One region of the Streptomyces panacea genome, then DNA from elsewhere that is predicted to be linked to it. Evidence: riboswitches for the same ligand, from Rfam matches in the RefSeq annotation. Region 1 holds a riboswitch; each other region holds the start of a gene.
The links. A riboswitch is a leader RNA that binds a small molecule or an ion and turns the genes downstream of it on or off. The one in region 1 is predicted to bind cobalamin.

Region 1 (10,566 bases):
CCAGGTGTCCGAGTTGTCGTACTTCTTGGGATCGATCTCGGCGACCGCGCCGTTGAGGATGTACTGCATCGTCTCGGTGTTGCCGAGCTCGACCACGTCCGGGAACTTGTCGCCACCGAGGGCGGTGTCGAGCTTCTTGGCCTTGTCCGCCCACTGCTGGTACTGGACATTGACCTTGACGTTCGGGTACTTCTCCTTGAACTGCGCGTTGACGTCCTTGACCAGTTCCGGCCAGGTGCTCTGCGCGTCCACCATCAGCCAGACGGTGACTGTGTCCTTACGGTCCTTCGGGTCCTTCGCCGAATTGCTGTCGTCGGATCCGCACGCCGCGACCGAGAACATCATGCCCGCGACGCCGATCGCCGCGATGAGCTTGCGCTTCACGCCACCCTCCTCAGGGATTCCTGCAACCCCCTCCCCACCGCGCTGACTTACGACGAGTACCACCGGGGCTGGGACCTGGTCTTTAATGGTTTAGACCAGTACGGGGAGCTTGGCCTAGACCTTTAGGGGTGTCAAGGGTGTATAAGAGGGCTGTCGTGTCCGTTATCGGACCGACACCTGGATCGGGGAGACGACCCGCGACCGGACCGTGCCACCATGTGAGCCGCAACAGACGGAGGAGCCGGTGACGGCAGCAGCGCAGGAGTCGGGAAGGCAGGCCATGGCCACGGACGGGGGCGGCACCGAGACCGAGAACGGGGCGGCGACCCGTACCGCACGCGTGCCCAAGTACTACCGGCTGAAGCGGCACTTGCTCGACATGACGGAGACGCTGCCGCCGGGCACGCCCGTACCGCCGGAGCGCACCCTGGCGGCCGAATTCGACACCTCGCGCACCACGGTGCGCCAGGCGCTCCAGGAGCTGGTCGTCGAGGGCCGGCTGGAGCGCATCCAGGGCAAGGGCACGTTCGTGGCCAAGCCCAAGGTCTCGCAGGCGCTCCAGCTCACCTCGTACACCGAGGACATGCGCGCGCAAGGTCTGGAACCGACCTCGCAACTCCTCGACATCGGCTACGTCACCGCCGACGACACGCTCGCCGGGCTGCTCGACATCACCACGGGCGGGCGCGTGCTGCGCATCGAACGGCTACGGCTGGCGAGCGGCGAGCCGATGGCGATCGAGACCACACACCTTTCGGCCAAACGCTTCCCCGCGCTGCGCCGTTCGCTCGTCAAGTACACCTCCCTCTACACGGCGCTGGCCGAGGTGTACGGCGTGCACCTGGCGGAGGCCGAGGAGACGATCGAGACGTCGCTGGCGACGCCGCGCGAGGCGGGGCTGCTGGGGACGGATGTGGGCCTGCCCATGCTGATGCTCTCGCGGCACTCGATCGACACCGCCGGGGAGCCGGTGGAGTGGGTGCGGTCGGTGTACCGGGGCGACCGGTACAAGTTCGTGGCGCGGCTGCGCAGGCCCACCGACTGAGACTGGACGAAACACACCGAGCACGACAAAGCCCCACGTCAGACGGCCCGTTGAGGAACCGGCGCAGGAGTACGGCACGCACACCGTTGCCGTACCGATATGCGGACGGGGGGTGACGCATGCCGAGACGTTCCCTTAGATTTCCTGCGTGTTTCAGCAGGTGACCAGTGAGGGGACGACTCGCCATGCCAGAGCCGGCACCAGCAAATTCCACCCAGGAACCGTCACAGGAACCGTCCGGGCGTCCGACGCCGAAGTCGATGGTGATCTGGGCGCTCGTCGCCCTGGTGGGCGCGGTCGGCTGGGGCGTCCTCGCGCTGTCGCGCGGTGAGGAGATCTCCGCCGCCTGGATGCTCGCGGCGGCACTCGGTTCGTACGCCATCGCGTACCGCTTCTACTCCAGATTCATCGCGCGGCGGGTACTGAAGGTCGACAAGACGCGGGCCACGCCCGCCGAACGCCTCGACAACGGTGTCGACTTCCACCCCACCGACCGGCGCGTGCTCTTCGGGCACCACTTCGCGGCCGTCGCGGGCGCGGGACCGCTCGTCGGGCCGGTACTGGCCGCCCAGATGGGCTATCTGCCGGGCACCATCTGGATCGTCGTGGGCGTCATCTTCGCGGGCGCGGTCCAGGACATGGTCACGCTCTTCTTCTCCACGCGCCGCGACGGCCGTTCGCTGGGCCAGATCGCCCGTGACGAGATAGGCCCATTCGGCGGCGCCGCCGCGCTCATCGCGGTCTTCCTGATCATGATCATCCTGCTGGCCGTGCTGGCACTGGTCATCGTCAACGCGCTGGCGGACTCGCCGTGGGGTGTCTTCTCCATCGCGATGACCATCCCGATCGCGCTCTTCATGGGCGTGTACCTGCGGGTGCTGCGGCCGGGCAAGGTCAGCGAGGTCTCGCTGATCGGCGTGGCGCTGCTGCTGTTCGCGATCGTCGCCGGCGGCTGGGTCGCCGAGTCCTCGCTGGCCGACACGTTCACGCTGGAGGCCGGCACGCTGGTCATCTGGATGATCGTGTACGGCTTCCTCGCCTCCGTACTGCCGGTCTGGATGCTGCTGGCGCCGCGCGACTATCTGTCGACCTTCATGAAGGTCGGCACGATCGCGCTGCTGGCGGTCGGTGTCGTCGTCGCGCTGCCGACGATGAAGATGGACGCGGTCACGGAGTTCGCGAGCCGGGGTGACGGTCCGGTCTTCGCCGGTTCGATGTTCCCGTTCGTCTTCATCACCATCGCGTGCGGCGCGCTGTCCGGTTTCCACGCACTGGTCTCCTCGGGCACCACGCCGAAGATGGTGCAGAAGGAGACCCAGATCCGGATGATCGGGTACGGCGCGATGCTCACCGAGTCGTTCGTCGCGATCATGGCGATGATCACGGCGTGCATCATCGACCCGGGGCTGTACTTCGCGGTCAACTCCCCCGCCGGAGTCATCGGCGGCACGGTCGAGTCCGCCTCCCAGGCCGTCGCCAACCTCGGCTTCACCATCTCTCCGGACCAGCTCGCCCAGGCGGCGAAGGACGTCGAGGAGTCGAGCCTGCTGTCCCGTACGGGCGGCGCGCCGACCTTCGCGCTCGGCATGTCGGACATCTTCTCGTCCGTCATCGGCGGCACGGGGATGAAGGCGTTCTGGTACCACTTCGCCATCATGTTCGAGGCGTTGTTCATCCTCACGACGGTGGACGCGGGGACACGCGTCGGGCGCTTCATGCTCCAGGACATGCTCGGCAACGTGTACAAGCCGATGCGGCAGGTCAGTTGGAAGCCGGGCGTCTGGTTCGCCAGCGCCGTGGTCGTCGGCGCGTGGGGCTACTTCCTCTGGGTCGGCGTGCACGACCCGCTGGGCGGCATCAACCAGCTCTTCCCGCTGTTCGGCATCGCGAACCAGCTCCTGGCGGCGGTGGCGCTCGCCGTGTGCACCACGCTGCTGGTGAAGTCCGGCCGGCTCAAATGGGCCTGGGTGACGGGAGTTCCGCTCGCCTGGGACGCGGCGGTCACGCTCACCGCGAGCTGGCAGAAGATCTTCTCCGACGACCCGAGGGTCGGTTTCTTCACCCAGCGCGACGTCTACCAGGCGGGCATCGACAAGGGCGAGGTGATCCCGCCGGCGAAGACGATGGACGACATGCACACGGTCGTCACCAACTCGACGGTGGACGGCGTCCTTTCGGCGGTCTTCGCGATCCTGATCCTCGTGGTCATCGCCGACGCGGCGCGGGTCTGCTACAAGGCGATCCGCCACCCGGAGAGCGTGAAGCTGTCGGAGACGCCGTACGTGAAGTCGGAACTGGTCGCACCGGCGGGCCTGATCGCGACGAAGGAGGAGAAGGCGGAGCTGGCGGCGGCGGAAGCGTCGAGGGCGGGGGCGTCGGCCGGGGCGGGCCCGTCATGACGTCCGCGGCGAAGGTACGGCACGCGGTGGGCCGGATCCGCTGGTACGTAAGGGAGTTGACGGGCGAGTCGGCGTACGACCACTACGTGGCCCACACGCGCGCCTGCGACCCGTCGGCGGAGATCAAGACCCGCCGTGCTTTCGAACGCGATCGGATGGACGCACGGGAGGCGGACCCGAGGGAAGGGTTCCGCTGCTGCTGAGCGCTCGGTGGGCCCGTCGCGTCTCCACAAGGGGATACGACGGGCCCTCCGCATGAGTGCGGGACTTCTCATCCCGTGTCGCACACTGCATGTATGGATCAGACGACACGGCCGGCGACCGACTTCACCATCAGAGCGGCCGAGCCCGCCGAGTACGACACGCTCGGCGAGATAACCGCGCGCGCCTATCTGGACGACGGACTGCTGGACTTCGGGGATGGGGACCCCTATCTGGCGACCCTGCGGGACGTCGCGGCGCGTGCCGAGGGGGCCGAGGTGCTCGTAGCCGTCGGCGGGGACGGGCACCTGCTCGGTGGGGTGGCCCACGTCTCCGGCCCGTCCGCGTGGGCCGATCTGGCCGGGGACGGGGAGGCCGAGTTCCGCATGCTGGCCGTCGCACCGGCCGCCCGGGGCCGGGGTGTCGGCGGGGCGCTGGTACGGGCCTGTGTGGACCGCGCGCGGGCCACCGAGGGGTGTGTACGGGTGCGGCTGTCCACGCAGAAGTCGATGACGGGCGCGCACCGGATCTACGAGCGCCTGGGCTTCGTACGGACCCCGGAGCGCGACTGGTCTCCCGTCCCGGGGCTGTCCCTGCTCACCTACAGCCTGGAGATCTAAGGCGTTTCGGGGCTGATTCAGGGCAAGGCTGAACACCCGCGACACAACATGTGGGGGGTGCCGCTCCCAACGAGCCCCACATGTATGCTCAAGTCTGTTGTCGCCGCAGGAGAATCCGGTGGAAATCCGGAACTGTCCCGCAACGGTGTGCTGTGGTGCGCTTTGCGCGCCCGCGAGTCCGAGCACCTGCCGACGGCGCATCCGGCTCGACCGATCCGGGTGCCGAGACGTCCGGGCCCCGAGGTTGGGCCGGTGGACGCCGCACCGCGCGCTGCCCGCCTCCGGGCCTGCGTACGCGGGCGTGCGCCGCCATGCCCCTCCCTCGTGGCCCAGAGCCGAGCGAGGGAGAGCACCACGTGACCATCGCGCCAGCCGATCCGGCTTCAGCGATCTCCGAGCGGGGACCGGGTACGGCCGTCGCGGCCGACAGGTCGGCCGACGGGCCCGGAACGGGCCTGCTGCGGGTCCTCACGGACCTCACCGCCGATCTGGCCGACACCGACCCCGGCAAGGTCGCCGCCGCCGCGCTCCGCGGCCGCAACGCCGCGTCGGACGAGGCCGAGTTGCGTGAACTCGCCACCGAGGCCGCCGCCGGGCTCATCTCCGAGGACCCCGCCTACTCCCGTCTCGCCGCCCGCCTCCTCACCCGCACCATCGCGGACGAGGCCGCCGGCCAGGGCGCCGTCTCGTTCTCCTCCTCGGTCGCCGTGGGCCACGCGGAGGGCCTGATCGCCGACCGTACGGCCGCGTTCGTCACCCGCCACGCCGCCCGCCTCGACGCGCTGATCGACCCCGCCGCCGACGACCGCTTCGGCTACTTCGGCCTGCGCACCCTCTTCAGCCGCTATCTGCTCCGGCACCCGATCACCCGCGATGTCATCGAGACGCCGCAGTACTTCATGCTGCGCGTCGCGTCCGGCCTGGCCAAGGACGACTCCCCGGCCGCCGTGGACGAAGTCTCAGCGCTGTACGGCCTGATGAGCCGGCTCGACTACCTGCCCTCCTCGCCCACCCTCTTCAACTCCGGCACCCGCCACCCCCAGATGTCGTCCTGCTACCTGCTGGACTCCCCGCTGGACGAGCTGGACTCCATCTACGGCCGCTACCACGAGGTGGCCCGCCTCTCGAAGCACGCGGGCGGCATCGGCCTCTCGTACTCCCGTATCCGCGCCCGCGGTTCGCTGATCCGCGGCACGAACGGACACTCCAACGGCATCGTGCCGTTCCTGCGGACGCTCGACTCCTCCGTCGCCGCCGTCAACCAGGGCGGCCGGCGCAAGGGCGCGGCCTGCGTCTATCTGGAGACGTGGCACGCGGACATCGAGGAGTTCCTGGAGCTGCGCGACAACACCGGCGAGGAGGCCCGCCGTACGCACAATCTGAACCTCGCGCACTGGATCCCCGACGAGTTCATGCGCCGGGTCGACGCGGACGGCGACTGGTCGCTGTTCTCGCCCTCCGACGTGCCCGAGCTGGTCGACCTGTGGGGCGACGACTTCGACGCGGCGTACCGCGCCGCCGAGGCGGCGGGCAAGGCCCGCCGGACCATCCCGGCGCGTGAGCTGTACGGCCGCATGATGCGCACCCTCGCCCAGACCGGGAACGGCTGGATGACCTTCAAGGACGCGTCGAACCGTACGGCGAACCAGACCGCCGAGCCCGGCACCGTCGTGCACTCCTCGAACCTCTGCACCGAGATCCTGGAGGTCACGGACGACGGCGAGACGGCCGTCTGCAACCTCGGATCGGTCAACATCGGCGCCTTCGTGACGGAGACGGGCGAGCTGGACTGGGAGCGGCTGGACGAGAGCGTCCGCACCGCCGTGACCTTCCTCGACCGGGTCGTGGACATCAACTTCTACCCGACCGAGCAGGCCGGCCGTTCCAACGCCAAGTGGCGCCCCGTGGGCCTGGGCGTGATGGGCCTCCAGGACGTCTTCTTCAAGAAGCGGCTGCCGTTCGACTCGGCCGAGGCCGCCGCGCTCTCCACCCGTATCTCCGAGCGGATCATGCTCGCCGCGTACGAGGCGTCCTGCGACCTCGCCGAGCGCGAGGGCCCGCTGCCCGCCTGGTCGCGGACCCGCGCCGCGCGCGGCGTGCTGCACCCGGACCACTACGACGTGGCGCTCAACTGGCCCGAGCGGTGGGACGCGCTCAGGGCGCGGGTCGCGAAGACCGGTATGCGCAACTCCCTGCTGCTCGCCATCGCGCCGACGGCCACCATCGCCTCGATCGCCGGGGTGTACGAGTGCATCGAGCCGCAGGTCTCCAACCTCTTCAAGCGCGAGACCCTGTCGGGTGAGTTCCTCCAGGTCAACGCCTATCTGGTGGCCGAGCTGAAGAAGCTCGGCGTGTGGGACGCGCAGTCCCGCGAGGCGCTGCGGGAGTCCAACGGCTCGGTGGCGGGCTTCAGTTGGATCCCGGCCGACGTACGCGAGCTGTACCGCACGGCGTGGGAGATCCCGCAGCGCGGCCTGATCGACATGGCGGCGGCGCGTACGCCGTTCCTCGACCAGAGCCAGTCGCTGAACCTGTTCCTGGAGACGCCGACCATCGGGAAGCTCAGCTCGATGTACGCGTACGCCTGGAAGAAGGGGCTCAAGACCACGTACTACCTGCGGTCGCGCCCGGCGACGCGGATCGCCCGCGCGGCGAAGTCGCAGCCGGTGGCCGCGGCCGCCGTACCGCCGCCGTCCGTGCCCGTGCAGATGGCGCCGGACGCCGACGCCATCGCCTGCTCCCTGGAAAACCCCGAGTCCTGCGAGGCCTGCCAGTAATGAGTTCCACCTCTGTTGAGAAGAACCTGCTCGACCCGGGCTTCGAACTGACCCTGCGCCCCATGCGCTACCCGGACTTCTACGAGCGCTACCGCGACGCGATCAAGAACACCTGGACGGTGGAGGAGGTCGACCTCCACTCCGACATCACCGACCTCGCCAAGCTCTCCCCCGGCGAGCAGCACATGATCGGCCGGCTGGTCGCGTTCTTCGCGACGGGCGACTCGATCGTCTCGAACAACCTGGTGCTGACGCTCTACAAGCACATCAACTCCCCCGAGGCGCGGCTCTACCTCTCCCGCCAGCTCTTCGAGGAGGCCGTGCACGTCCAGTTCTACTTGACGCTGCTCGACACCTACCTCCCGGACCCGGCGGACCGCGCGGCGGCGTTCGACGCGGTCGAGGAGATCCCGTCGATCCGCGAGAAGGCGCAGTTCTGCTTCAAGTGGATGGACTCGGTCGAGAAGATCGACCGCCTGGAGTCGGTGGCGGACCGGCGCCGCTTCCTGCTGAACCTGATCTGCTTCGCGGCCTGCATCGAGGGCCTGTTCTTCTACGGAGCGTTCGCGTACGTCTACTGGTTCCGCTCGCGCGGCCTGCTGCACGGGCTCGCCACCGGCACCAACTGGGTGTTCCGCGACGAGACGATGCACATGAACTTCGCCTTCGAGGTCGTGGACACCGTCCGTAAGGAGGAGCCGGAACTCTTCGACGACGCGCTCCAGCAGCAGGTCACCGACATGCTGAAGGAGGCGGTCGAGGCGGAGCTCCAGTTCGGCCGCGACCTCTGCGGCGAGGGCCTGCCGGGCATGAACACGGAGTCGATGCGCGAGTACCTGCAGTGCGTCGCGGACCAGCGCCTCCAGCGCCTGGGCTTCGCGCCGGTGTACGGCTCCGAGAACCCGTTCTCGTTCATGGAGCTCCAAGGCGTCCAGGAACTGACGAACTTCTTCGAGCGCCGCCCGTCGGCGTACCAGGTGGCGGTGGAGGGCACGGTCGGCTTCGACGACGACTTCTAGGAACGCCCTTCGTGACACCCGAGAGGGACCGCCGGACGCTGCGGGCGCCGTTCGACACCGGCGCCCGCTACCGCCACCGGGGCCTGGCGTCCCGAGCGGTACGGCTGACGCCCACCCATGCGTTCCACGCCGCGAGGGTCCACCGTGCGGTGCTCCGGACAGAACCGGACAACACGGCGAGCGCGGCGGTGGGGGTAGCGGGTCGCGAAGCGTGCAGCCGCGGCGCGGTGGCCCGTACTGACGGCAGTTGTACGGGTCGCGGACCGTGTCCGGGGCCGTACGCTCCGCGTTGGATGGTGAACTACATTCGCACATCGGTACGTTGGGGTGTGAGGCGTATGGGAACCAGCAGCCGCCAGAAGAAGCAGCGGGGACAGGAAGACGAGCGGCCCGGTATCTGGGCCGGCTACGGAAAACTGCTCAGACTCCACCGCGACAGAGCGGGCCTGACTCAGCAGGAACTCGCCCAGACGCTCGGCTACTCCGTCGAGTTGGTCGCGTCGATCGAGCAAGGCCGCAGACCGGCGCAGGCGAAGTTCACCGAGGCAGCGGAGACGGCGCTGAACGCGGGCGGAACCCTGACGGTGTTGCAGGACGACGTGGACCTGGCAAAACTCCCGGCGTTCTTCCAGGACTTCGCGCTGATCGAGACAGAGGCCGTCAGCAGGTACGACTTCGAACCGCTCCTAATCCCCGGACTGCTTCAGACCGAGGAGTACGCACGGGCACTGTTCACAGCTCACTGCCCACCGCTGAGCGACGAAATCATCGAGCAGCACGTCGAAGCCAGGATCGGCCGACAGAGGTTGCTGACGCGCACGCCCCTGGTGGAGTCGTGCTTCATCATCGGCGAGGCGGCCCTGACCACCATGGTGGGCAACGAAGACGTGATGAGGGGTCAGCTTCAACACCTGCTGGGGCAGAGCTCGATGCGCAACGTGGAGATCCAAGTCATGCCGTCAAACCTCGGCTTCCACCCCGGACACAACGGTTCTATGGTGGTTCTGGAGACGCTGGAGCACCGACGGGTCGGCTACATCGAGTCCCAGGACGTGGGTCTCGTGATCACCAACCCCACAAAGGTCAGCACCTTCGGACTGCGCTATGGCAAGCTGCGCACGCAGGCCCTGAACGCGGAGGAGTCTGCGCGTCTGATCGAGCGCGTGGCAGGAGAAGCATGAATACCGAGCAGGTTATGGCCGGACCCGCCCGGCTGACATGGTTCAAGAGCAGCTACAGCGGCTCGGGCGGCGGCAACTGCGTCGAGGTAGCCGTCACTGCCACCAGGATCCACATCCGCGACTCGAAGACCACCCACGGCGCAGTGCTGGACGTCCCCAAAGGACCCTGGCACACGTTCATCGCTTTCGCCGGCTCCTGACTCCGGACATAGCCTGCCTCGCATGAGCAACATGCGGATTCGTGCGCGCACGCGGCTGGTGGCCACGGCAGTCGCCGTCGGGGTTGTCGGGGCCGGGCTCGGGGTCAGGGTTGTCGCGGACGGGGGCGTCGCCAAGTACGGCGGGGTCGCGTTGTACACCGTCCTCGTGTACGTCCTCGTCGTCCTGGCCGCTCCCCGCGTGCGGCCCGTCGTGGCCGGATGCGGGGCGTTGGCGTTCAGTTGGGCCGTTGAGCTGCTTCAGCTCACCGGGGTGACCGCCGGGCCCGCCGAGCGGAGTGTGATCGTGCGGCTCGTGTTCGGGTCGACGTTCAATGCGCCTGACCTGCTGTGGTACGCGCTCGGTGCGGCAGCCGCCGCGCTGGCGCATACGTGGGTGAGCGGTCGGCCGGCGCTGCGTCCGGGTCCTCCGCGCGCCGCAGTTGGCGGTCGATGGCGCGGTCCTTGAGGTAGCCGATCAGTCCGGGAAGGGCGAGAAGGGCGAATAGGGCCAGTACGACGAGGTAACCACCGATTGCGTTCATGGCTCCACTCTCGTCGCTCGGCCGAACAAAGAGCAGTGGCAGGACTGTCATGAACCATCGAATTACTGCCACACTGCTGCCATGCTGAAAAACGTCGCGGTCGTCCTTCTCGACGGAGTCCACCCCTTCGAACTCGGCGTGCTCTGCGAGGTGTTCGGCCTCGACCGCAGCGCGCAGGGCCTGCCGGTCTACGACTTC
Region 2 (10,566 bases), on a different contig from region 1:
GCCGGGGACGGGATGATCTCGGCGCCCCACATGGCGAGCAGCTCGCGGCGTTCCCGCGAGGTGTTCTCCGGCATCACGCAGATGATCTTGTAGCCCTTGAGCTTCGCGGCCATGGCGAGCGAGATGCCGGTGTTGCCGCTGGTGGGCTCCAGGATGGTGCAGCCCGGTGTGAGCCGGCCGTCCTTCTCGGCCTGCTCGACCATGCGCAGCGCCGGGCGGTCCTTGATGGAGCCGGTCGGGTTGCGGTCCTCCAGCTTGGCCCAGAGCCGGACGTCCTCCGACGGGGACAGGCGGGGCAGCCGTACGAGGGGAGTGTCGCCGACGACCGCGAGCGGGGAGTCGTACCGCATCAGAGCGTGGGCATGTCGGGCATCGGCATCTCGGGGGCGCTCGCGGGGGCGCTCTCGGACACGGTGGTCGCGGACGCGGTGGTCACGGACGCGGTGGTCACGGACGCGGTGGTCACGGACGCGCCGCCGGCGACGGCCGGGAGGATGGTGACGCTGTCGCCGTCGGCGAGCTTGGTGGAGATGCCGTCCAGGAAGCGGACGTCCTCGTCGTTCAGGTAGACGTTCACGAAGCGGCGCAGCTGGTCGCCGTTGGCGCCGTCGACGATGCGCTCGCGGATGCCCGTGTGGCGCGTTTCGAGGTCGGTGAGCAGTGCCGCGATGGTGTCACCGCTGCCCTCGACGGCCTTGGCTCCGTCGGTGTAGGTGCGGAGGATGGTCGGAATGCGGACCTCGATGGCCATGGCGTGGGCTCCTGTCGGAAAAGAGGCGTGACGGGCGCGCGGCTCTGCCCCCGCGCGGGGGGTGGTTCTCGGGATGGGCGTCCTGCCGCGACTCAGGCGGCAGCGCCGGCCGTACACATGGCGCTGGCGAGTCGGCACAGATCGACGTGCAGGCGCGCCACCAGGAGATCGCCTGGTGTCTTGTCGCTCACGTCGTGGGAAACCATGGGGTCATCGTATCGATTCCCGGTCCGCATCCCGGTATGTGATCTCAGCTGATGGACGTTCGGCGTTCGTCAGGTGGACTGCGGCAGGTAGACGACCGTGGGGGCACCGGTCCCGGGGTGCGGCGTGACCTCCGCCTCCACCTCGTAGACGGCGGCCAGGAGGCCGGGGGTCAGGACCTCCGCCGGGGTTCCCGAGGCGACGACCGTACCCGCTTTGAGTACGTACAGGCGGTCGCAGTAGTACGCGGCGAGATTCAGGTCGTGCAGGGCCAGCAGATTGGTCGTCCCCAACTCCCTGATGAGGGAGAGGACTTCGAGCTGGTGGCGGATGTCCAGATGGTTGGTCGGTTCGTCCAGGACGAAGAGCGCGGGCCGTTGGACCAGGGCGCGGGCGACGAGGGCGCGCTGGCGTTCGCCGCCGGAGAGGGACGGGAAGGCGCGTTCCGCGAGCGGGGCGATGCCGACGCGCTCCAGCGCGGCGTCGGCCAGCGCGGAATCGGCCGCCGTGTCCGCCTCCCAGAAGCGGCGGTGCGGTGAGCGGCCCATGGCGACGACCTCGCGGACGGTCAGTTCGAAGTCGGTCTGCCCGTCCTGCGGGACGGTGGCCACGCGCCGGGCGCGCGCCTTGGCCGTCATGGTGTGCAGGTCGTCGCCGTCCAGCAGCGCCCGGCCGCGGGTCGGGCGCAGCGTGCCGTACACGCAGCGCAGCAGGGTGGTCTTGCCGCTGCCGTTGGGGCCGACGAGTCCGACGGTCTCGCCGGGAGCGGCCGTCAGGTCGACGGCGTCGACGAGGTGCCGGCCGTCGCCGACGCCGTACGAGAGCCTTTCGATCCGGAGCGCGGCGGACGTACGGGGGCTCATACCGGGGCTCCTTCGGGGCGGCGGCGCATCAGCCACAGGAAGAACGGGCCGCCGATGAGCGCGGTGAGAACGCCCACGGGGATGTCCTGCGGCGCGGCGACGGTACGGGCGGCGAGGTCCGCGACGACGAGTACGAGCGCCCCGCCGAGCGCGGCGACCGGCAGCAGCGGCCGGTGCGACGCCCCGACCAGCATCCGCGCGGCGTGCGGCACGAGCAGCCCGACGAAGCCGATGGCGCCGCTCGCGGCCACCATCACCCCGGTGACCAGCGAGGCGAGGACGAACACGGCGGCGCGGAAGCGCGCGGTGTCCAGCCCGAGCACGGTCGCGCCCTCCTCCCCCACCAGCAGCAGGTCCAGCGGCCGGGCGAGCGCCATGAGGACGGCGGTCCCGGCGACGAGGACGACGGCCGGGACGACGAGCGAGCCCCAGCGGGCGCTGCCGAGACCGCCGAGCGACCAGAACAGCGCCTCCTGGAAGTGCTCGGGCCGGGCGGAGACCACCAGGATCAGGGTGGTGAGCGCGGACAGGATGTACGAGACGGTCACCCCGGCCAGCACGAGCCGCCCGCCGGTCATCGTGGAGCCGCGCCGGGCCAGCGCGTAGACGGCGACCATCGCGAGGAGCGAGCCCGCGAAGGCGGCGGCCGGCATGGTGACGGTGGTGGTGATCCCGCCGCCGATGCCGCCGCCGATCCCGAAGACCAGGACGAGTACGGCGCCGGTGGACGCCCCCGAGGAGATGCCCAGCAGGAACGGGTCGGCGAGCCGGTTGCGTACGAGGGCCTGGAGGACCGTGCCGACGACGGCCAGCCCGGCGCCGACGACCGCGCCGAGCAGCACGCGCGGCAGCCGTACGTCCAGGACGATCGTGCGGAAGGGGCCGGGCTCCGCGCCGCCGGTGAGGATCGTGAGGACGTCGCCGGGCGGGATGCGGACGGAGCCGAGGGTGAGTCCGGCGACGACGGCGCAGGCGAGGGCCGTGGCGAGGACGCCGAGGACCAGGGCGTGCTTCAGCCGCCGCCGGGCGGGCGGGGTCTCGCTGCTCATGGCGGCGGTCCTACTCGCCCGCCTCCGGGTGGAGTTGGTCCGCGAGCCGTTGGACGGCGGCCGGGGCGCGGACGCCGAGCACGGCGTCGGAGAGCGGCAGGACGGCGAAGCGCTTGTTCCTGATCGCCGGGACGTCCTTCAGTACGGGGTCCTCCAGCAGCCGCTTCTTCTTCTGCGCGACGGTGGTGGCGCCGTAGTCGTAGATGACGATCGCCTCGGGCTCGCGCGCCACGACCTGCTCCCAGGTGGCGTCGCCGAAGGACTTGTCGAGGTCGGCGAAGACGTTGCGCCCGCCGGCCCGGTTGATCATCTCGTTGCCGATGCCCTTGCCGCCGGCGGTGAAGGCGGTCTTGTCGCCGCTGTCGTAGACGAAGACCGGGACGGGCCTGACGTCTTCGAGGCCGGCGGCGGTGGTGGCGAGGGTGGCGCGTGCCCCGGCGGTCCACTTCGCGGCGCGGTCGGCGACGCCGAAGGTGCGGCCGACCTCCGCGACCTCCCGGAAGACGTCGTCCATGGAGGTCTTGCCCCCGGTGCAGTTCTCCAGGTTGAGCCGGGTGTCGATGCCGGCGCCCTTGAGGTCGTCGCGGGTGCGGCCGTCCTTGGCGGCGAAGGCGCTGGCGTAGCCGCCGTAGACGAAGTCGGGGTTCTCGGCGAGGAGTTTCTCCTTGGAGGGGTACTCCTCGGCGATGACCGGGACGCTCCGGTACGCCTTCTCGTAGGCGGGGAGGACCTTGTCGTCCAGCCAGGCGGTGCCGACGAGGGACTTGGTGAGGCCCAGCTCGATCATGATCTCGGTGACGTGCTGGTTCATGGTGACCACGCGCTTCGGGGGTGCCTCGAAGGTGGTCTTCACACCGCAGTTGGTGACGGTGTAGGGGAATCCGTCGGCCGGGGCTCCGGACTGCCGGACGGGGTCCGGGCCGGCGCCGCAGGCGGCGAGCGGGAGCAGCAGCGGAAGCAGGACCGCCGGTATGAGGGCGTGGCGCCGCGAGGACATGACTGGGCCTCCTCCGGGGGATTTCCGCGTCCCCTGGCATGGTGGGAGAAGGGCGACAGGTCAGTTCCTGGCTTCCGGGGCCCCGCTCGCGCGAAGGCCCTGGTCACAGTGGCGGGACCGTGCCGGATTCACACCGGCTTCCTGGGTCCTGCCGCCCTGGATCGCGCCAGTCTCTCAGACGACCTCGATGTCCTCTTCCGTGACCTCGCCCTCGACGATGCGGTACGAGCGGAACTGGAACGGGCCCATCTCGTCGGTGTCGGCGGTGGAGACCAGGACGTAGTGCGCGAACGGCTCCATCGCCAGGTCGATGTCGCGGCGGGAGGGGTACGCCTCGGTCGCGGTGTGCGAGTGGTAGATGACCACCAGGTCCTCGTTCCGTTCGCGCACCTCGTTGTCGAGCTGCTTGTGCTCGGTCGAGTCGAACTCGTAGAACGTGGGCGAGCGGGCCGCGTTGAGCATGGGGACGAAGCGCTCGGGCCGGTCGCTGCCCTCCGGGCCCGCGATCACGCCGCACGCCTCGTCGGGGTGGTCCGCCCGCGCGTGGGCGACGATCCGGTCGTACAGCGCCTGGGTGATGGTCAGCATGAGGTGAAGGATAAACAGGTGGCCACCGCGTCTGAGATGCGGTGGCCACCTGGTGAGACGGTGCGTGAGACAGCGCGTGAGACAGCGCGTGGGACGGCCGGTGGGGCGCGCCTCCGTGAGCGCCTGTTGCCGGTGCCCCGCCGTCAGTCCGACGCCTTCGCGTACTCCGGCTCCTGCGGGCCCTCCGGATCGCGCGGGTCCCGCGGACCGGTCGCCGCGAGTTCCGGCTCACGGCTCTTGAGCAGCGCCCAGCCCGCGACGAGGAACAGCGCCCAGACCGCGCCGACGTACAGCGACACCCGGGCGTCGGAGTCGTACGCGATCAGACAGGTGACGAAGGACAGGAACACCAGCGCCACCCAGCTCAGCGCCGAGCCGCCCGGGGCCGGGAACGAGGACGCCGGCAGCCGCCCGGCGACCACGGCGGAGCGGTACTTGATGTGGCTGATGAGGATCATCATCCAGGTCCAGATACCGGCGGCGGTGGCGACCGAGGTGACGTAGAGGAACGCCTTCTCGGGGACGATGTAGTTGAGGACGACGCCGATGCCCATCAGCGCGACGGACGCCGCGATGCCGAACGCCGGTGTCCGCCGGGAGTTGAGCTTGCCCAGGGCCTTCGGCGCCTCGTTGTTGGCGGAGAGGTCGCGCAGCATCCGGCCGGTGGAGTACATGCCGGAGTTGCAGGACGACAGGGCCGCCGTCAGCACGACGAAGTTGACGATTCCGGCGCCGAGCGGGATGCCGATCTTGGCGAAGGCGTGCACGAACGGGCTCTCGCCCTCGCTGAATTCGGTCCACTTCACGACGGCGAGGATGACGGTGAGCGCGCCGACGTAGAAGACGATGATGCGCCACGGCAGTGTGTTGATCGCCTTGGGGAGCGTCTTCTCCGGATTCTCGGACTCGCCCGCGGTGACGCCCACGAGTTCGACGGCGAGGTAGGCGAACATCACGCCCTGGAGGGTCATCAGGCTGGAGCCGATGCCGTTGGGGAAGATGCCGCCGTGCTGCCAGAGGTTGCCGGTGGTCGCGGTGTCGCCCGCGTCCGAGAAGCCGAGGGTCAGTACGCCGAGGCCGATGACGATCATGCCGATGATGGCGGTGACCTTGACCATCGAGAACCAGAACTCGACCTCGCCGAAGATCTTGACGGAGATCAGGTTGACGCCGAAGAGGACCACGAGGAAGACCAGGGCGCTGACCCACTGCGGGATCGCGGGGAACCAGAAGTGGATGTAGATCGCCGCGGCCGTGAGCTCGGCCATGCCGGTCACGATCCACATGAGCCAGTACGTCCAGCCGGTCACGTACCCGAAGAACGGGCCGAGGAACTCGCGGGCGTACTCCGCGAACGAGCCGGAGACCGGCCGGTAGAGCAGCAGTTCGCCGAGCGCCCGCATGATGAAGAAGATCACCACGCCGGCGAGCGCGTACATCAGGATGATGCTCGGCCCGGCCTTGGCGATGTTCGCGCCGGCGCCCATGAACAGGCCGACGCCGATGGCGCCGCCGATCGCGATCATCTGGACCTGGCGGCTGCCGAGTCCGCGTTCGTAGCCCTCCTCCGAGGTGTCTCCGGAGGGGCTTTCCGAGGGGTTGTCGACCTGTGGGGAGGTCATGGTGATGCGCCCTTTCTTCCCTGCCTGTGCCGGTGGTCGAGAAGATTTACCACGGGCACGGCGGCGATCCGCGCAGGTCGCTGTGGCGCGGCCCACAGGAAGAAGCGGACGAATCACACCCCGAATCGCAAAGCATGCGGGGGCGGAGACGTGATCGTTATGCGGAGTTGAGCCTCTATTGAGGAAACGGAAGATGTCCGTCCGAAGGCGGTGTGAGGGCGTTGCGGAGGCCCTGTGACGGACCTCCGTACAGGTGTCCGGCGGACCGTCAGGGCATCATCGTCTCGATGAGCGTCTCCTGGAGCGCCCCGAGCCACAGGTACGCCATCACCATCGGCTTGCGCGGGTCGGAGTCCGGCAGCCGGTACAGGCCCTCGCCCTCGTCCTCGTCGGAGACGTCGAGCCTGTTGCCGATCGTCAGCCGCAGGTCGTTGAGCGCGCCGAGCCAGTGCCGGCAGTCGTCGGGCGCCAGCTTCAGTACGGCTCCGCCCTCGCCGGTGGCGCCGAGCGCGTCCAGTGTGCGGACCACCGCGAGGCCGTCCTCGCGCTTACGGGTCCGCAGGTCGTTCTCGGTGAAGCGCCTGAACTCGGAGGCGTACTCGCGCAGTTCGTCGTCGGTGTCGTCGCCGAAGCCGTACGCGTCCGGGAAGAGGCGGGCGAGCGCCGGGTCGGACGGCGGCTCGCTGGGCCCCTCCGCGAAGAGCGCGGCCAGGGGGTCCTCGCCCTTGGCCGGTTCCGTGCCGGGGCCGATCAGCTCCAGGAGTTGCACGGCCAGCGAGCGCAGGATGGAGATCTCGACCTCGTCGAGCGCGACGGCGGCGCCACCGCCGGGGATCGACTCGAACTGCCCGGCCATCAGCCGGCGTCCTGGGAGAGCGTGGCCCACAGGCCGAATCCGTGCATCGCCTGCACGTCGCGTTCCATCTCCTCGCGGCTGCCGCTGGAGACGATGGCGCGGCCCTTCTGGTGGACGTCGAGCATCAGCTTGTGCGCCTTGTCCTTGGAGTAGCCGAAGTACGTCTGGAAGACGTACGTCACATAACTCATGAGATTGACCGGGTCGTTGTGGACGATCGTCATCCACGGCACGTCAGGTTCCGGGACGGTGAACGTCTCCTCTGCCGACTCGGGAAGTTCGATCTCTGTCGGGGCAACACTCACGGTTCGGGACGACCTTCTTCTCCGCCGGGGGCCCCGGGGTGCGCCCCGGGATGCACAGCCTCACAGACCCATGCTGCCACCAGGTGGGGCCTGTCGCACAAACGGCGGTCTGAGCCCTCGTTAGAAATCGTCACTCTGACGAGATCCGCTGTAGCATCCTTGGCATGAACTCTGCGGACCTTGAGAAGGGCCTTGCGAAGGATGAGGGCGGCCGAAGGGTCGGCGTTCCGTCGACCGCGCTCTTCACCGACCAGTACGAGTTGACGATGCTCCGGGCGGCGCTTCGGGCGGGGACGGCCGACCGCCGCTGCGTCTTCGAGGTCTTCACCCGGCGCCTGCCCGAGGGACGGCGCTACGGAGTCGTCGCGGGCACCGGCCGGGTACTCGACGCCGTCGAGAACTTCCACTTCGACGAGGACGTCATCGGCTTCCTGCGCGAGCGGGAAATCGTCGACGGGCCGACACTCGACTGGCTGGCCGGCTACCGCTTCAGCGGCGACATCTGGGGTTACCGCGAGGGCGAGATGTACTTCCCCGGGTCACCGATCCTGCGCGTCGAGGGCTCCTTCGCCGAGTGCGTGCTGCTGGAGACCCTGATCCTGTCGATCCTCAACCACGACTCGGCGATCGCCGCCGCCGCGTCCCGGATGTCGGCCGCCGCCGGCGGGCGCCCGCTGATCGAGATGGGCGCGCGGCGCACCCACGAGCTGGCCGCCGTCGCCGCCTCGCGCGCCGCGTACGTGGGCGGCTTCGACACCACCTCCGACCTCGCGGCCGGGTTCCGCTACGGCATCCCGACGGTGGGCACCAGCGCGCACGCCTTCACCCTGCTGCACGACAACGAGCGGGACGCGTTCCAGGCGCAGGTCGACGCGCTCGGCAGCGGTACGACGCTGCTCGTGGACACCTACGACGTGGCCGAGGCGGTCCGTACCGCCGTGGAGGTGGCCGGGCCCGAGCTGGGCGCCGTCCGCATCGACTCGGGCGACCTGCTGCTCGTCGCGCACCGGGTGCGGCAGCAGCTGGACGAGCTGGGCGCGGTGAACACCCGGATCGTGGTCACCTCCGACCTGGACGAGTACGCGATCGCCTCGCTGGCCGCCGCGCCGGTGGACGCGTACGGGGTCGGCACCCGGCTGGTCACCGGCAGCGGGCACCCCACCTGCTCGATGGTGTACAAACTCGTCGCCCGTGCCCACTCCGCCGATCCGAAGGCGCCGCTGCACGCGGTGGCGAAGAAATCGCTGGGCGGCAAGACGTCGATCGGCGGCCGCAAGTGGGCGGCGCGGCGGGTGGACGCCGAGGGGTACGCGGAGGCCGAGGTCGTCGGCACCGGCCCGGTCCCCGCCGACCTGCTGGACCGGCAGCTGCTGGTGGAGCTGGTCAAGGGCGGTGAGGTCGTCGCGCGCGAGCCGCTGGACGCCGTCCGGGACCGGCACGTGGCGGCGCGGGCGGGGCTGCCGATGTCGGCGATCCAGCTTTCGCGCGGCGAGCCGGTCATCCCGACGGTCTACATGTGACCGGTGTGCCCGTGATTCACGGACGTGAGGTGTGGGAGGCATGAACGGACGGCGACCGGGAACGCCAGCCTGCGAGAGGCCGACCACAGCGAGACCTCACCAGCTCGACGGCCCCCGCCCACTCCCCACCGAAGGACACCCGTCATGCACCGCGCACTGATAGTCGTGGACGTTCAGAACGACTTCTGCGAGGGCGGCAGCCTCGCGGTGTCGGGCGGCGCCGACGTGGCCGCCGCCATCACCGATCTGATCGGGCAGGCGACAGCCGGTTACCGGCACGTGGTCGCGACGCGCGATCACCACATCGACCCCGGTGACCACTTCTCCACGCGGCCCGACTTCGTGCACTCGTGGCCGGTCCACTGCGTGGCGGGCACGGAGGGGGTGGGTTTCCACCCCAACTTCGCGCCGGCCGTCGCCTCGGGGTCGATCGACGCGGTCTTCGACAAGGGCGCCTACGCGGCGGCGTACAGCGGCTTCGAGGGCGCCGACGAGAACGGTGTGACGCTCGCCGACTGGCTGCGGGCGCGCGAGGTGGCCGAGGTCGACGTCGTCGGGATCGCCACCGACCACTGCGTACGGGCGACCGCCCTGGACGCGGCGCGTGCGGGGTTCACCACGCAGGTGCTGCTGGATCTGACGGCGGGTGTCGCCGAGGAGACGACGGAGCGGGCCCTGGAGGAGCTGCGCGCTGCGGGCGTGCGGCTGACCGGCAAGCCGGTGGTGTAGGGCGCCACCTGTGGGGCTTGCCGGTCCTCCGGGTCCGTCTTGCCGGTCCTCCGGGTCGCGCCCGGGTCCTGGTCCGGGCGATCCTGCCGGGCCCGGGCACCCTGGACCTAGGCCGCGCTCACATCACTGCCGCTGCCCGTCCGCAGCTCCGGCCGGGGACCCGTGAACAGCCCCGGCAGGCTGCTCGCCGACGGGCCCGCGGGCAGCCCTGTGCGGCCGTGGCGCGGCTCCGGTGGCCCGTACCGCCGCGCGGGGCGCAGCAGGGCCCGTATGGGCTGCCAGAGCTCCTGCGCGCACTCCGGGGTGCCCCGCCAGAGCAGGCCGTCCGGATGGTGCAGGACCGCCGTGATCTCGTCCGGTGTGGGCGGTTCCGCGTTGCCGCGCAGATAGACGGCGCGCAGCCCGAGATTCCGCAGCCTGGTCAGGGCGCGGGCCCGGTTCATCGCATGGACCAGAATCCGGACCGTGCGGCCTTCGGCCGCCGGGCTGGGCACGGTCAGCGCCACCACCACGGTGCCGTTCGGGAGCCTGCTGAAGCCTCCACCTGCCATGTGTCCTCAATCCCCCCGTGAGACGTCGTGTCAATAAGAGTCAGTAGGACGCACCTAAACACGATCGGCCGCCGCCCCGCTAGGGGGCGACGGCCGATCATGGCTTGACCTGCAACGATGTCCGTTACTTGGTCGAGCGGTCCACCTTCACCGTCATCGTGGAGCCGCTGAGCGGCTCGCTCACGATGGAGATCTTGGTGTTGGTGTCAGGAACGTCGACACCGCCGGTGGCGTTCTCCTTGTACCAGTAGGTGCCCTTGCGGTCGTCGAAGACCGAGTTGCCCGCCTGGGGCCGGATCCACTGCGCCTTGTCGGCCTTGTGGAGCTGGAACAGGTCGGTCGGGTACTTGCTGAACGACGAGTCGAACGTCTGGATCTTGTTGCGCATCAGGGTGCCGTCGGCCCACTTCATGGGCTTGGCGTGCGCGTCGACCGGCAGGATCAGACCCTTGCCGGGGTGGGCGCTGGTGTTGTTGTCCTTCTGCGAGGTGTCCCAGAGCCAGACCATGAGGCCGTTCTGGTACGCGTAGT
Region 3 (10,566 bases), on a different contig from region 1:
CGACCGCCTCTTCCCTCCGGACGCCGAGGCCGAGTCGTACGCGCTGGTCATCGAGTCGATCAGTGGCGGGCGCGAGATCCGGGTCCGGGACGTCCGGGCCAACTGGCAGGTGCTCGCCGACGCGTTGCGGCCGCTGCCGTTCTACTCGGCGGCGGGCTTCCACGAGCCCTCCGAGGACGCGGGCTCCTGGGTGGACGTCGTCGGCCGCGTCGGCGGTACGCAGGCGAGCGGCGGCGGCCACACCGAACTGTCCGCGGATCTCCGGGCCGGTGAGCGGATCGGAGATCCCGGGTTCTGCGCGAGTCTCGTCGACTTCCTGGCCGTGGCTCTCGACGGAGCCAATCCGGCCTTCGCCCGGGTGGACCACCTCAACTTCCACGAGAGCACCGACCTGGAAGCCACTCTGGGACGGCCTCGGCGCAGGTCACGGAGGGAGTCACGCACGCTCCTGCGCGGCTACTCCTGGGTCACGGGCGTGCCCGCCGAACTGGCAGCCCGGCTCGGCGGTGCCCGTGCCCTGGAGGCGACCGGCGCGTTCCACGCCGTACGACAACTGCGCGGCGGCGGGCTGCTGCTCCAGGCCAGTGAGACGCTCGCCGGATACGACGAGCAGCGGATGTACGCGGTGTTCCGTGCCCTGGCACCGGTGCTCCCGCCGGGAATGCCGGACAGGGCCCCCGCCCGGCCCGAGTCGCGGGTGGTCTTCGAGGACGCGGCCGAGGTCTGAGCGCAGGACCCGGCGGCTGCGGCATGCCGCCGTCAACGATCAGTTCGGGCCCCCACGGCTTAGTCGGCGGGCCCGGTCGGCCGCGCGCCCTACCCGGTGTCCCTCCCGGTCGCCCGTGGCCGCGCCGCCCGTCGAATCCCGCCGTTCGCGGTCGGTCCCCCTCTGAGGCCGCGCGGGTCGACCCATTGACCTGCCCTGTTCATGGTTCTAGCCTTCATTCTCATACGTAGACATCAGTCACAGGGGAAAGCAGGGCCGGATCGATGGCAGGGCTGAGCGTGGAGACCGAGGGAGTGGCGCAGCGGCTGCGTGCGGCGATGAAGGGGGGTGTACTTTCCTTCCCGGTGACGAGTTTTCAGGAGGACGGCGGGCTCGACGTAGCGGCATACCGGGCGTATCTGGCCTCCCAGTTGGACTCCGCTCCCGGCGCGGTGTTCCCCGCCTGCGGAACCGGCGAGTTCAGCGGGCTGAACGAGGATGAGTACCGTACGGTCGTCGCGGCCACCGTCGAGGTCGCCGACGGCCGACTGCCCGTGGTCGCCGGCATCGGCTACGGCTGGGCGCAGGCGCTGCGGTTCGCCCGGATCGCGGAAGAGGCGGGCGCCGACGCCCTGCTGGTGATGCCCCACTATCTGGTCGAGGCCCCGCAGGACGGCCTGGTGGAGCAGTTGCGGCGTATCGGTGCCGGCACCCGGCTACCGCTCATCGCCTACCAGCGCGGCCCGGTCACCTTCACCCCGGAGGGGCTGCGCCGGATCGCGGACATCCCCACCGTCATCGGCCTCAAGGACGGCCAGAGCGACCTCGACCGGCTCCAGCGCCTCACCCTGGCGGCGCCCGACGGCTTCCTCTTCTTCAACGGCGCCGCCACCGCCGAGATCCAGGCACGCGCGTACGCCACGGTCGGGGTCCCCGCCTACTCCTCCGCCGTCCACGCCTTCGCCCCCGAGATCGCCAACACCTTCTTCTCCGCTCTGCGCGACGGTGACGACGCGGCCGTGAACAAGCTCCTGCGCGACTTCTACGTGCCGTTCGTCGAACTGCGCGACCGGGTGCCGGGCTACGCCGTCGCACTGGTCAAGGCCGCCGCCCGGCTGCGCGGCCTGGCCGTCGGCCCCGTACGCGCCCCCCTCACCGACCCCGGCCCGGCCGACCTCGCCGACCTGGAGAAGATCCTCGATGCCGGCCTGAACCTGGTCGGTGCCGTACGACGACGCGCCTGAACCGCCAGGACCCGCGGTTCGAGGGGGAACTGCCAGGCCTCCGGCCGTCGTCGGATCGCGCTCCCGCTGCCCCTCGCCCTGCCGTCGAGCGGGCCCTCGACATCCTCAACCGCTGAAACCGCTGAAACCGCTGAAGCCCCTGACCGGCCTCCACCCTCCCCGTACGCCCTCGTCCGTAAGGTTTCCTGATGAGCATCAGCAGCCGGCCGACCGTCACCGCGCTCTCCGTCTACCCGGTCGCCGGCCGGGACTCCATGGCGCTGAACCTCTCCGGCGCGCACGGGCCCTACTTCACCCGCAACGTGGTGGTCCTCCAGGACTCGGAGGGACGGACGGGCCTCGGCGAGGTGCCGGGCGGGGAGAAGATCACACGGACGCTGCGTGACGCCGAGCCCCTCGTGCTCGGCGCGAAGATCGGCGACTACAAGCGGGTCCTGCGCGAGATGGGGGACCGGTTCGCGGGCCGGGACTCGGGAGGCAGGGGCGGGCAGACCTTCGACCTGCGTACGACGGTCCACGCCGTCACCGCCGTCGAGTCGGCTCTCCTCGACCTCCTCGGTCAGCACCTGGACGTGCCCGTCGCGGCGCTTCTCGGCGACGGGCAGCAGCGCGACTCCGTACGGGTACTCGGCTACCTCTTCTACGTCGGTGACCCCGACCGGACCGACCTGGAGTACGTCCGTGAACCGGGCGCGGCCGAAGACTGGTACCGCCTCCGGCACGAGGAGGCCCTGACACCGGAGGCGATCGTCCGCCAGGCCGAGGCCACCCACGAGCTGTACGGCTTCCGGGACTTCAAGCTCAAGGGCGGTGTCCTGGACGGCGCCGAGGAGGTCAAGGCGGTACGCGCGCTCAAGGACCGCTTCCCCGAGGCCCGGATCACCCTCGACCCGAACGGCGCGTGGTCGCTGCGCGAGGCGGTCGAGCTGTGTCGGCCGCTGGTCGGCACGCTCGCCTACGCGGAGGATCCGTGCGGAGCCGAGGAGGGCTACTCCGGGCGGGAGATCCTGGCCGAGTTCCGCCGCGCCACCGGTCTGCCGACGGCCACCAACATGGTCGCCACCGACTGGCGGCAACTGACCCACGCCCTGGCCCTGCAGTCGGTGTCCATCCCACTGGCCGACCCGCACTTCTGGACCATGCAGGGGTCGGTCCGCGTCGCCCAGCTCTGTCACGCGGCGGGCCTGACCTGGGGCTGCCACTCCAACAACCACTTCGACATCTCCCTGGCCATGGTGACCCACTGCGGGGCCGCGGCCCCCGGCGAGTACAACGCCCTCGACACCCACTGGATCTGGCAGGAAGGCCTTGAGCGGCTCACCACCGCCCCGCCATGTGTCGTCGACGGCGAGATCGCCGTCCCCGACGCTCCCGGGCTGGGAGTCCGACTCGACATGGACCGGCTCCTCGCGGCCCACGAGCTGTACCGGGAGAAGGCACTCGGCGGGCGCGACGACGCCGCCGGAATGCGATACCTGGTCCCCGGCTGGGAGTTCGACGCCAAGCGCCCCTGCCTCGTGCGCTGAGGACCGGTACCGGTACCGGTACGGCGGCCGGTCGACGAACCGGCCGAGGTGCGTCGGGGCCGGGGCGGGCGCCACGCGGTGCCTGCCCCGGCCCCGTCGGGTCAGGAACCTTCAGCGGCCAGCTGGGTGCGGATCTCGCGGGCGGCGGTGACCAGGTTCTCCAGGGAGGCCCTGGTCTCGGGCCAGCCGCGGGTCTTGAGCCCGCAGTCCGGGTTCACCCAGAGCCGTTCGGCGGGGATCGCCTCAAGTCCCTTGCGGAGAAGGGCGGTTGCCTCCTCGGCGCTCGGGATGCGAGGGGAGTGGATGTCGTAGACGCCGGGTCCCGCCTCGCGCGGATAGCCGTGTGCGGCGAGTTCACCCGCGACCTGCATGTGCGAGCGGGCCGCTTCGAGGCTGATGACGTCGGCGTCGAGGTCGTCGATGGCCTGCACGATGTCACCGAACTCCGCGTAGCACATGTGCGTGTGGATCTGCGTCTTCGGACGGACGCCGGCGGTGGTCAGACGGAACGATTCCGTCGCCCATGCCAGATAGTCGGCGTGGTCGGTGGCGCGCAGCGGCAGGGTCTCGCGCAGCGCGGGCTCGTCGACCTGGATCACCGAAGTACCCGCCGCCTCAAGGTCGTTGACCTCGTCACGCAGGGCGAGAGCGACCTGGCGGGCCGTGTCGCCGAGCGGCTGGTCGTCGCGGACGAAGGACCAGGCGAGCATTGTGACGGGGCCGGTGAGCATGCCCTTGACCGGGCGGTCGGTGAGCGACTGCGCGTACGACGTCCAGCGCACCGTCATCGGCTCCGGGCGCGAGATGTCTCCGGCGAGGACCGGAGGGCGTACGTAACGGGTGCCGTACGACTGCACCCAGCCGTGCCGGGTGGCCACGTAGCCGGTCAGCTGCTCGGCGAAGTACTGCACCATGTCGTTGCGTTCGGGCTCGCCGTGGACCAGGACGTCGATTCCGGTCTTCTCCTGGAAGGAGAGGACGTCGCGGATCTCTTCCTCGATCCGCTCCTCGTAACCGGCGGTGTCGATCAGCCCCTTGCGCAAGTCGGCGCGTGCGGTGCGCAGTTCGGTGGTCTGCGGGAAGGAGCCGATGGTGGTCGTGGGCAGAAGCGGCAGCTTGAGGTGCGCCCGCTGGGCGGTGGTGCGCTGGGCGTACGGCTGCGAGCGCCGCCCGTCCGCGTCGGTGACGGCCGCGGTACGGGCGCGCACGGCCGGGTCGCGGGTGAGCGCCGAGTCCGCGCGGGAGGCGAGAGCGGCGCGGTTGGCGGCGAGTTCGGCGGTGATCGCGCCGGTGCCCTCGGTCAGGGCGCGGGCCAGGGTCGCGACCTCGGTGCTCTTCTGGCGGGCGAACGCCAGCCAGCGGGCGATCTCCGGTTCGATGTCGGTCTCGGCGGTGGCGTCGAGCGGGACGTGCAGCAGGGAGCAGGAGGCGGAGACGTCCACCTGGCCGGCGAGGCCGAGGAGCGTGCCGAGGGTCGCGAGGGACTTCTCGAAGTCGTTGATCCAGATGTTGCGTCCGTTGACGACGCCCGCGACCAGGCGCTTGCCGGTCAGTCCGCCGACGGCCGCGAGGTTTTCGAGGTTGGCGGCACCTGATTCGGTGAAGTCCAGGGCCAGACCTTCGATCGGGGCCTTGGCGAGCACCGGGAGCGCGTCGCCGAGCCGCCCGAAGTAGGAGGCGACGAGCAGCTTCGGCCGGTCGGTCGCGCCGCCGAGGTCACGGTAGGCGCGGGTGGCGGCGTTCAGCTCGGCCGGGGTGCGGTCCTCGACCAGCGCGGGCTCGTCCAGCTGCACCCAGTCGGCGCCGGCGGCACGCAGGTCGGCCAGCACCTCCGCGTACACCGGCAGCAGCCGGTCCAGCAGCGTCAGCGGCTCGAAGTCCGCGGCCACCCCCGGAGCGGGCTTGGCCAGCAGGAGATACGTGACGGGGCCGAGGAGCACGGGCCGGGCGGTGAGACCGAGCGCGAGGGCTTCCTTCAATTCGGCGACCTGTTTGGCGGAGTCGGCGGCGAAGACCGTGTCCGGGCCCAACTCGGGAACGAGGTAGTGGTAGTTGGTGTCGAACCACTTCGTCATCTCCAGCGGAGCCACGTCCTGCGTGCCGCGCGCCATGGCGAAATATCCTGCCAGCGCGTCGGCGTCGACCGCCGCACGGTGCCGCGCGGGAACAGCGCCGACCATGACGCTGGTGTCCAGCACATGGTCGTAGTACGAGAAATCACCGGACGGCACGTCATGGATGCCGGCGTCGGCCAACTGCTGCCAGTTCGAACGGCGAAGGTCGGCCGCGGTCCTCCGGAGGGCGTCGGCGTCGACGCGGCCCTTCCAGTAGCCCTCGATGGCCTTCTTCAGTTCACGGTTCCGGCCCTGGCGGGGGTAGCCGTACACGGTGGCCCGTGCTGCCGCGGCTGCGGACTGCGCTGTCACGGAACTCTCCTTCGCGAGATGTGTCCTGAACATCCCGGAGACGGGACGCGGACGCGAAGGGACGACCGATCGTGCGGACGTCTCGCGCGATTGCCGCGCGTGCCGCTCGATATGTACGCCGACCCGCCCACGAGGTCACCGGAATGACCGCGCGCGATCGGTCGCGCACGGGCAACGGGCAGGTCTTCGGACTCGTGGGCTCGTCTCGTATCGGTTACGAGACACCTACTGGCCGTCGCTTCCCAGGCCCGCCGGGCCCAGTGCGTATGACGGCGGTCGTTCCCACTCACCGCTGCGGGGCAGTCCCGGATTCCCACCGGGTTCCCTCTTACGACGTCCTGCCTGGCGGGCAGGAGCGAACCAGCTGCACTGAACAGCCTACGGGGGACGGACGAGGCTCACACACCCCTGCCCACAATCCGGACGTGATCGCGGACGTGACCGCCGACCTGATCGCCGACGTGATCCCGGACGTGATCGCGCGCGTGATTCCGGCGGCGGAGCACGGCGGGCGGCCCGGAGCGGATATCAGCAATCGGACGGCGGTCGGATCGCCCGTGGCAGGCCATTAACCTGCGCCCATGGCTCTCGGTATTCCCAGCACAAGAGCGGACCACGCTGTATCCATCCGCGACCTCCTCGCCGCGGGGGAGCGTGTCTACTCCTTCGAGTTCATGCCGCCGCGCAGTGAGGCGGCCGAAGCCGGGCTCTGGACGGCGATCCGAAGGCTGGAAGCACTGGCACCGGACTTCGTCTCGGTGACGTACGGCGCCGGCGGTTCGACGCGTGGCCGCACCATCGGCATGACGGGGCGGATCGCCCAGGAGACGACGCTCACCCCGGTCGCCCACCTCACGGCGGTCGACCACAGCGTCGCCGAACTGCGCAACATCCTGGGCCACTACGCCGACCAGGGCGTCCGCAACATCCTCGCGCTGCGCGGCGACCCGCCCGGCGACCCGCTCGGCCCCTGGACGAAGCACCCGCAGGGGGTCGAGTACGCGGCGGAGCTGGTCGAGCTGATCAAGGAATCCGGCAACTTCTGCGTCGGCGTCGCGGCCTTCCCCGAGATGCACCCGCGCTCGGCCGACTGGGACAGCGACATCCGCCACTTCGTCGACAAGTGCCGGGCCGGCGCCGACTACGCGATCACCCAGATGTTCTTCGACGTCGACGACTACCTGCGCTTCCGCGACCGGGTCGCGGGCGCCGGGTGCACGACGCCGATCATCCCGGAGATCATGCCGGTCACCACGATCCGCTCACTGCGCCGTATTCCGAGCCTCAGCACCGCGGTCTTCCCGGCGCGGCTCGCCGAGCGGATGCTCGACGTCGAGGACGACCCCAAGGCGGTCAGGGCGCTCGGCATCGACCACGCCACCGAGATGTGCCGTCGGCTGATCGGCGAGGATGCTCCGGGTCTGCACTTCATGACCATGAACTTCTCCAAGGTGACGACGGAGATCTACCAGAATCTCGACCTACGGCCCTGAGGCCGAATCCAGGACGACCCGCGGGGAGTTCACCTGATGGGGCGTCAGGCCAGGAAGCCGGCGGCAGGAGCGACCAAAGGGATGACCTCACTGCGTGAAGTGCGTGACAGCGACCTGGACATCTTCTGGGAGCACCTGTCCGACCCCGCGGCGCAGCACGTGGCCGCGGTCACCAGGACGTACCACTACGACCGGGGGCACTTCGACGCCCACTGGGCGAGGATTCGTGCCAGCCCCGAGGTTCTGATGCGCACCGTGCTCGCCGACGGGGAGGTGGTCGGTCATGTCGCGGTGTACGGGCCTCCGGATGAACGCGAGGTCACGTACTGGATCGGCCGAGCGCACTGGGGCCGGGGGATAGCCACGACGGCGCTCGCGGCACTGATCGAACTCGTCCGCACCCGCCCGCTGCACGCCCACGCGGCGGCCGACAACGCGGGCTCGATCCGCGTACTGGAGAAGTGCGGCTTCGTCATCACCGGGCACGAGAGGGGCTTCGCCCAGGCCCGAGACGGCGAGATCGACGAAGTTCTCCTCACCTTGAGCTGAGTCCCGTCCCGACGGAACGGCCTACCGCCACCGTCTGCGCCCCGACGCGGCGTACGTCAGCTTCGCCGACCCGGACCTACGCGACTGGCGGCAGGGCTCATGGACGCTCAGTAGCGGACATCGCTCTGCAACAGCGGGGGATACACGGCCGATTCCTCGCCGTCCACCGTGGCCCCGGCGAACTGCAGCATCGCGCGACTCTCGCCGTGCATGGGCGCCGGGTAGTCGAGGGTCGGGGCCGAGACCTCGTCCAGCGCGCGAAGGTGGTCCGGGCCCAGCGTGATCTCAAGAGCGGCGAGATTGTTCTCCAGGTGCTCCACGCGCCGGGCTCCCAGGATCGGTACGACGGTGCCCTGGCGGGCCCGCAGCCAGGCGAGGGAGACCGCGGCGGAGCTCGTGCCGAGTTCGTCCGCGACGGCGGCGACCGTGTCGATGACGGTGTATTCCCGCTCGGTGGGGCCGCCGACGTAGGCGGAGCGGGCCGAGTCGGCGACCTCGGCGCCGCGCCGGTACTTGCCGGACAGGAAGCCGTTCTTCAGTGGGCTCCAGGGGGTCAGTGCCATGCCCTGGTCCCGTGCCAGCGGCGCGAGTTCGCCCTCCACGGTGCGGGCCAGCAGCGAGTACTCGACCTGTAGCGCGATCAACGGGGTCCAGCCTCTGAACCGGGCCATGGTCTGCGCCTGCGCGGTGACCCATGCCGGGGTGTTGGAGAACCCGATGTAGCGGATCTTGCCGGCCCGTACCAGGTCGTCGAGGGTACGCATGGTCTCCTCGATCGGGGTGTTGCGATCCCAATTGTGCAACCAGTACAGGTCCAGGTAGTCGGTGCCCAGTCGTCGTAGCGACTCGTCGAGCTGGGCGACGATCGATCCCCGGCCCGCGCCACCACCGTTGGGATCCCCGGGGAACATGTTGAAGAAGAACTTCGAAGCCAGCACCACGCGGGAACGCCGTCCGGGGTGTGCGGCGAAGTGGTCCCCGAGGATCTTCTCGGAGTGACCGTTGGTGTAGAAGTTGGCCGTGTCGATGAAGTTCCCGCCCCGGTCAAGGTAGGCGGCCAGGATCTTCTCCGACTCCTCGACGCTGCAACCGGCGCCCCCGGGGTCCTGCCCGAAGGTCATGGCGCCGAGCGCGAACGGGCTGACACGCAGCCCCGAGCGGCCGAGGGTGACGTACTGATCGAGTGACATGAGAGCCCGCCTTCGGATGTGTGGATGGATGAATCGATGGCTGTACGGCGACAAGAACGAACACCTCCAGCACACCTCACACCCGGTGGTCCGGGGTAGACCGATCCGTGCGAGGTCTTGCACAATCCTGCCGAACTTGCCCGGATCGGGCTTGCCCCGGCCGGCCGGGAGTGCTTTCGTGAGGGGTATGTCCACCACCCCGTCGCGGCTCGACGAACTCAGGACACTGATCGCGGCCCACGCCCGCCCGGACGGAGGGACCGCGATCGAGGGACTGCTGTTGTCCCGCGTGGCGGACGCCGAGCCGGATCATTCGCTGACCGAGCCGCTGCTGGTGGTCATGGCCCAGGGCGGCAAGCGGCTCCTGCTCGGTGACGAGGTGTACGAGTACCGCGCCGGCCAGTGCCTGATCGTCACCGCGGATCTGCCCGTCACCGGCCACTTCCTCGGCGCGAGCCGGGAACACCCGTCCCTCGCCCTGGGGTTCGTACTACGGCCGGCCGCGATCGGCCCTCTCCTGCTGGAGAGCGCGTCCCCGCGGCGTACGAGCCGCGCCGCCGGACCGCCGTCGATCGCCACCGGGGACGCCGGTCCCGAACTGCTCGACGCCGCGACACGGTTGGTGCGATTGCTCGACCACCCCGCCGACGTGCCGGTGCTCGCACCGCTGATCGAGCGGGAGATCCTGTGGCGGCTGCTCCGTGGACCGCACGGCGCCATGATCCGCCAAATCGGTCTGCCCGACAGCAACTTGACCCATATCAACCGGGCGGTCCAGTGGATCCGCGACAACTACGCCCAACCCCTGCGAGTCGACGACCTCGCCCGGCTGGTCGGCATGAGCACCTCGGCGTTCCACCGGCACTTCCGCACCATCACCGCCACCAGCCCGCTGCAGTTCCAGAAACGTATCCGCCTGCAGGAGGCCCGCACCCTGTTGCTCGCGCACCCGGACGACGTCGCGGGCGCCGGACACCTCGTCGGCTACGACAGCCAGTCCCAGTTCACCCGCGAATACCGCCGCCTCTTCGGCGCGCCACCCGGCCGGGACGCGGCGCGCCTGTACGCCGCCGCCGCCGATCCGCGCGAGGGCCGACGCCTGCCCTGACCCGCCTCGGCCGGTGCTGTTGTCACCGCCCAAGGGGAGGAGTGTACGTTCGTACGCTCTGATTGTAGGCTCCCGCTCATGACTGTTGACGTAATGCGCCCGCCTGCCCCGGCAGAACGGCAGGCTCGCACGGCCGTGGCCGTGCTCTTCTTCACCAACGGGGCGCTGTTCGCCAACCTCCTGCCGCGCTTTCCGCAGATCAAGGCCGATCTCGGCATCGGGAACGCCGCCTACGGGCTGGCCGTCGCGGCGTTCCCGACGGGCGCCATCGCGGCCGGCCTGGCGGCCGGGGTGCTCATCCGCCGGTTCGGGTCGGGGCGTGTG

Region 2: it holds a riboswitch for cobalamin, as region 1 does, so the genes downstream of both, P3L51_RS29070 (ABC transporter substrate-binding protein) here and P3L51_RS10420 (ribonucleoside-diphosphate reductase subunit alpha) in region 1, are expected to answer to the same signal.
Region 3: it holds a riboswitch for cobalamin, as region 1 does, so the genes downstream of both, metE (5-methyltetrahydropteroyltriglutamate--homocysteine S-methyltransferase) here and P3L51_RS10420 (ribonucleoside-diphosphate reductase subunit alpha) in region 1, are expected to answer to the same signal.

What each region holds. Positions count from the first base shown of each region.
Region 1 is NZ_JARJHW010000030.1:9,807-20,372, forward strand. It holds gene P3L51_RS10395 (sugar ABC transporter substrate-binding protein) at 1-384, opposite strand, end outside; gene P3L51_RS10400 (GntR family transcriptional regulator) at 665-1,429, shown strand; gene P3L51_RS10405 (carbon starvation CstA family protein) at 1,615-3,828, shown strand; gene P3L51_RS10410 (YbdD/YjiX family protein) at 3,825-4,031, shown strand; gene P3L51_RS10415 (GNAT family N-acetyltransferase) at 4,125-4,649, shown strand; cobalamin riboswitch at 4,734-4,857, shown strand; gene P3L51_RS10420 (ribonucleoside-diphosphate reductase subunit alpha) at 5,006-7,426, shown strand; gene P3L51_RS10425 (ribonucleotide-diphosphate reductase subunit beta) at 7,426-8,445, shown strand; gene P3L51_RS10430 (helix-turn-helix domain-containing protein) at 8,784-9,626, shown strand; gene P3L51_RS10435 (DUF397 domain-containing protein) at 9,623-9,826, shown strand; gene P3L51_RS10440 (DUF2809 domain-containing protein) at 9,849-10,292, shown strand; gene P3L51_RS10445 (GlxA family transcriptional regulator) at 10,450-10,566, shown strand, end outside.
Region 2 is NZ_JARJHW010000172.1:2,304-12,869, forward strand. It holds gene P3L51_RS29045 (PLP-dependent cysteine synthase family protein) at 1-350, opposite strand, end outside; partial or broken gene P3L51_RS29050 (MoaD/ThiS family protein) at 473-751, opposite strand; gene P3L51_RS29055 (putative leader peptide) at 844-957, opposite strand; gene P3L51_RS29060 (ABC transporter ATP-binding protein) at 1,027-1,818, opposite strand; gene P3L51_RS29065 (FecCD family ABC transporter permease) at 1,815-2,867, opposite strand; gene P3L51_RS29070 (ABC transporter substrate-binding protein) at 2,878-3,864, opposite strand; cobalamin riboswitch at 3,906-4,054, opposite strand; gene P3L51_RS29075 (M67 family metallopeptidase) at 4,039-4,452, opposite strand; gene P3L51_RS29080 (amino acid permease) at 4,596-6,074, opposite strand; gene P3L51_RS29085 (DUF2017 domain-containing protein) at 6,343-6,930, opposite strand; gene clpS (ATP-dependent Clp protease adapter ClpS) at 6,930-7,235, opposite strand; gene P3L51_RS29095 (nicotinate phosphoribosyltransferase) at 7,400-8,755, shown strand; gene P3L51_RS29100 (nicotinamidase) at 8,900-9,484, shown strand; partial or broken gene P3L51_RS29105 (hypothetical protein) at 9,733-10,035, opposite strand; gene P3L51_RS29110 (immune inhibitor A domain-containing protein) at 10,160-10,566, opposite strand, start outside.
Region 3 is NZ_JARJHW010000023.1:20,981-31,546, forward strand. It holds gene P3L51_RS08600 (hypothetical protein) at 1-727, shown strand, start outside; gene P3L51_RS08605 (5-dehydro-4-deoxyglucarate dehydratase) at 991-1,950, shown strand; gene P3L51_RS08610 (enolase C-terminal domain-like protein) at 2,139-3,476, shown strand; gene metE (5-methyltetrahydropteroyltriglutamate--homocysteine S-methyltransferase) at 3,578-5,902, opposite strand; cobalamin riboswitch at 6,063-6,282, opposite strand; gene P3L51_RS08620 (hypothetical protein) at 6,328-6,474, shown strand; gene metF (methylenetetrahydrofolate reductase [NAD(P)H]) at 6,484-7,395, shown strand; gene P3L51_RS08630 (GNAT family N-acetyltransferase) at 7,477-7,944, shown strand; gene P3L51_RS08635 (aldo/keto reductase) at 8,052-9,134, opposite strand; gene P3L51_RS08640 (AraC family transcriptional regulator) at 9,322-10,242, shown strand; gene P3L51_RS08645 (MFS transporter) at 10,321-10,566, shown strand, end outside.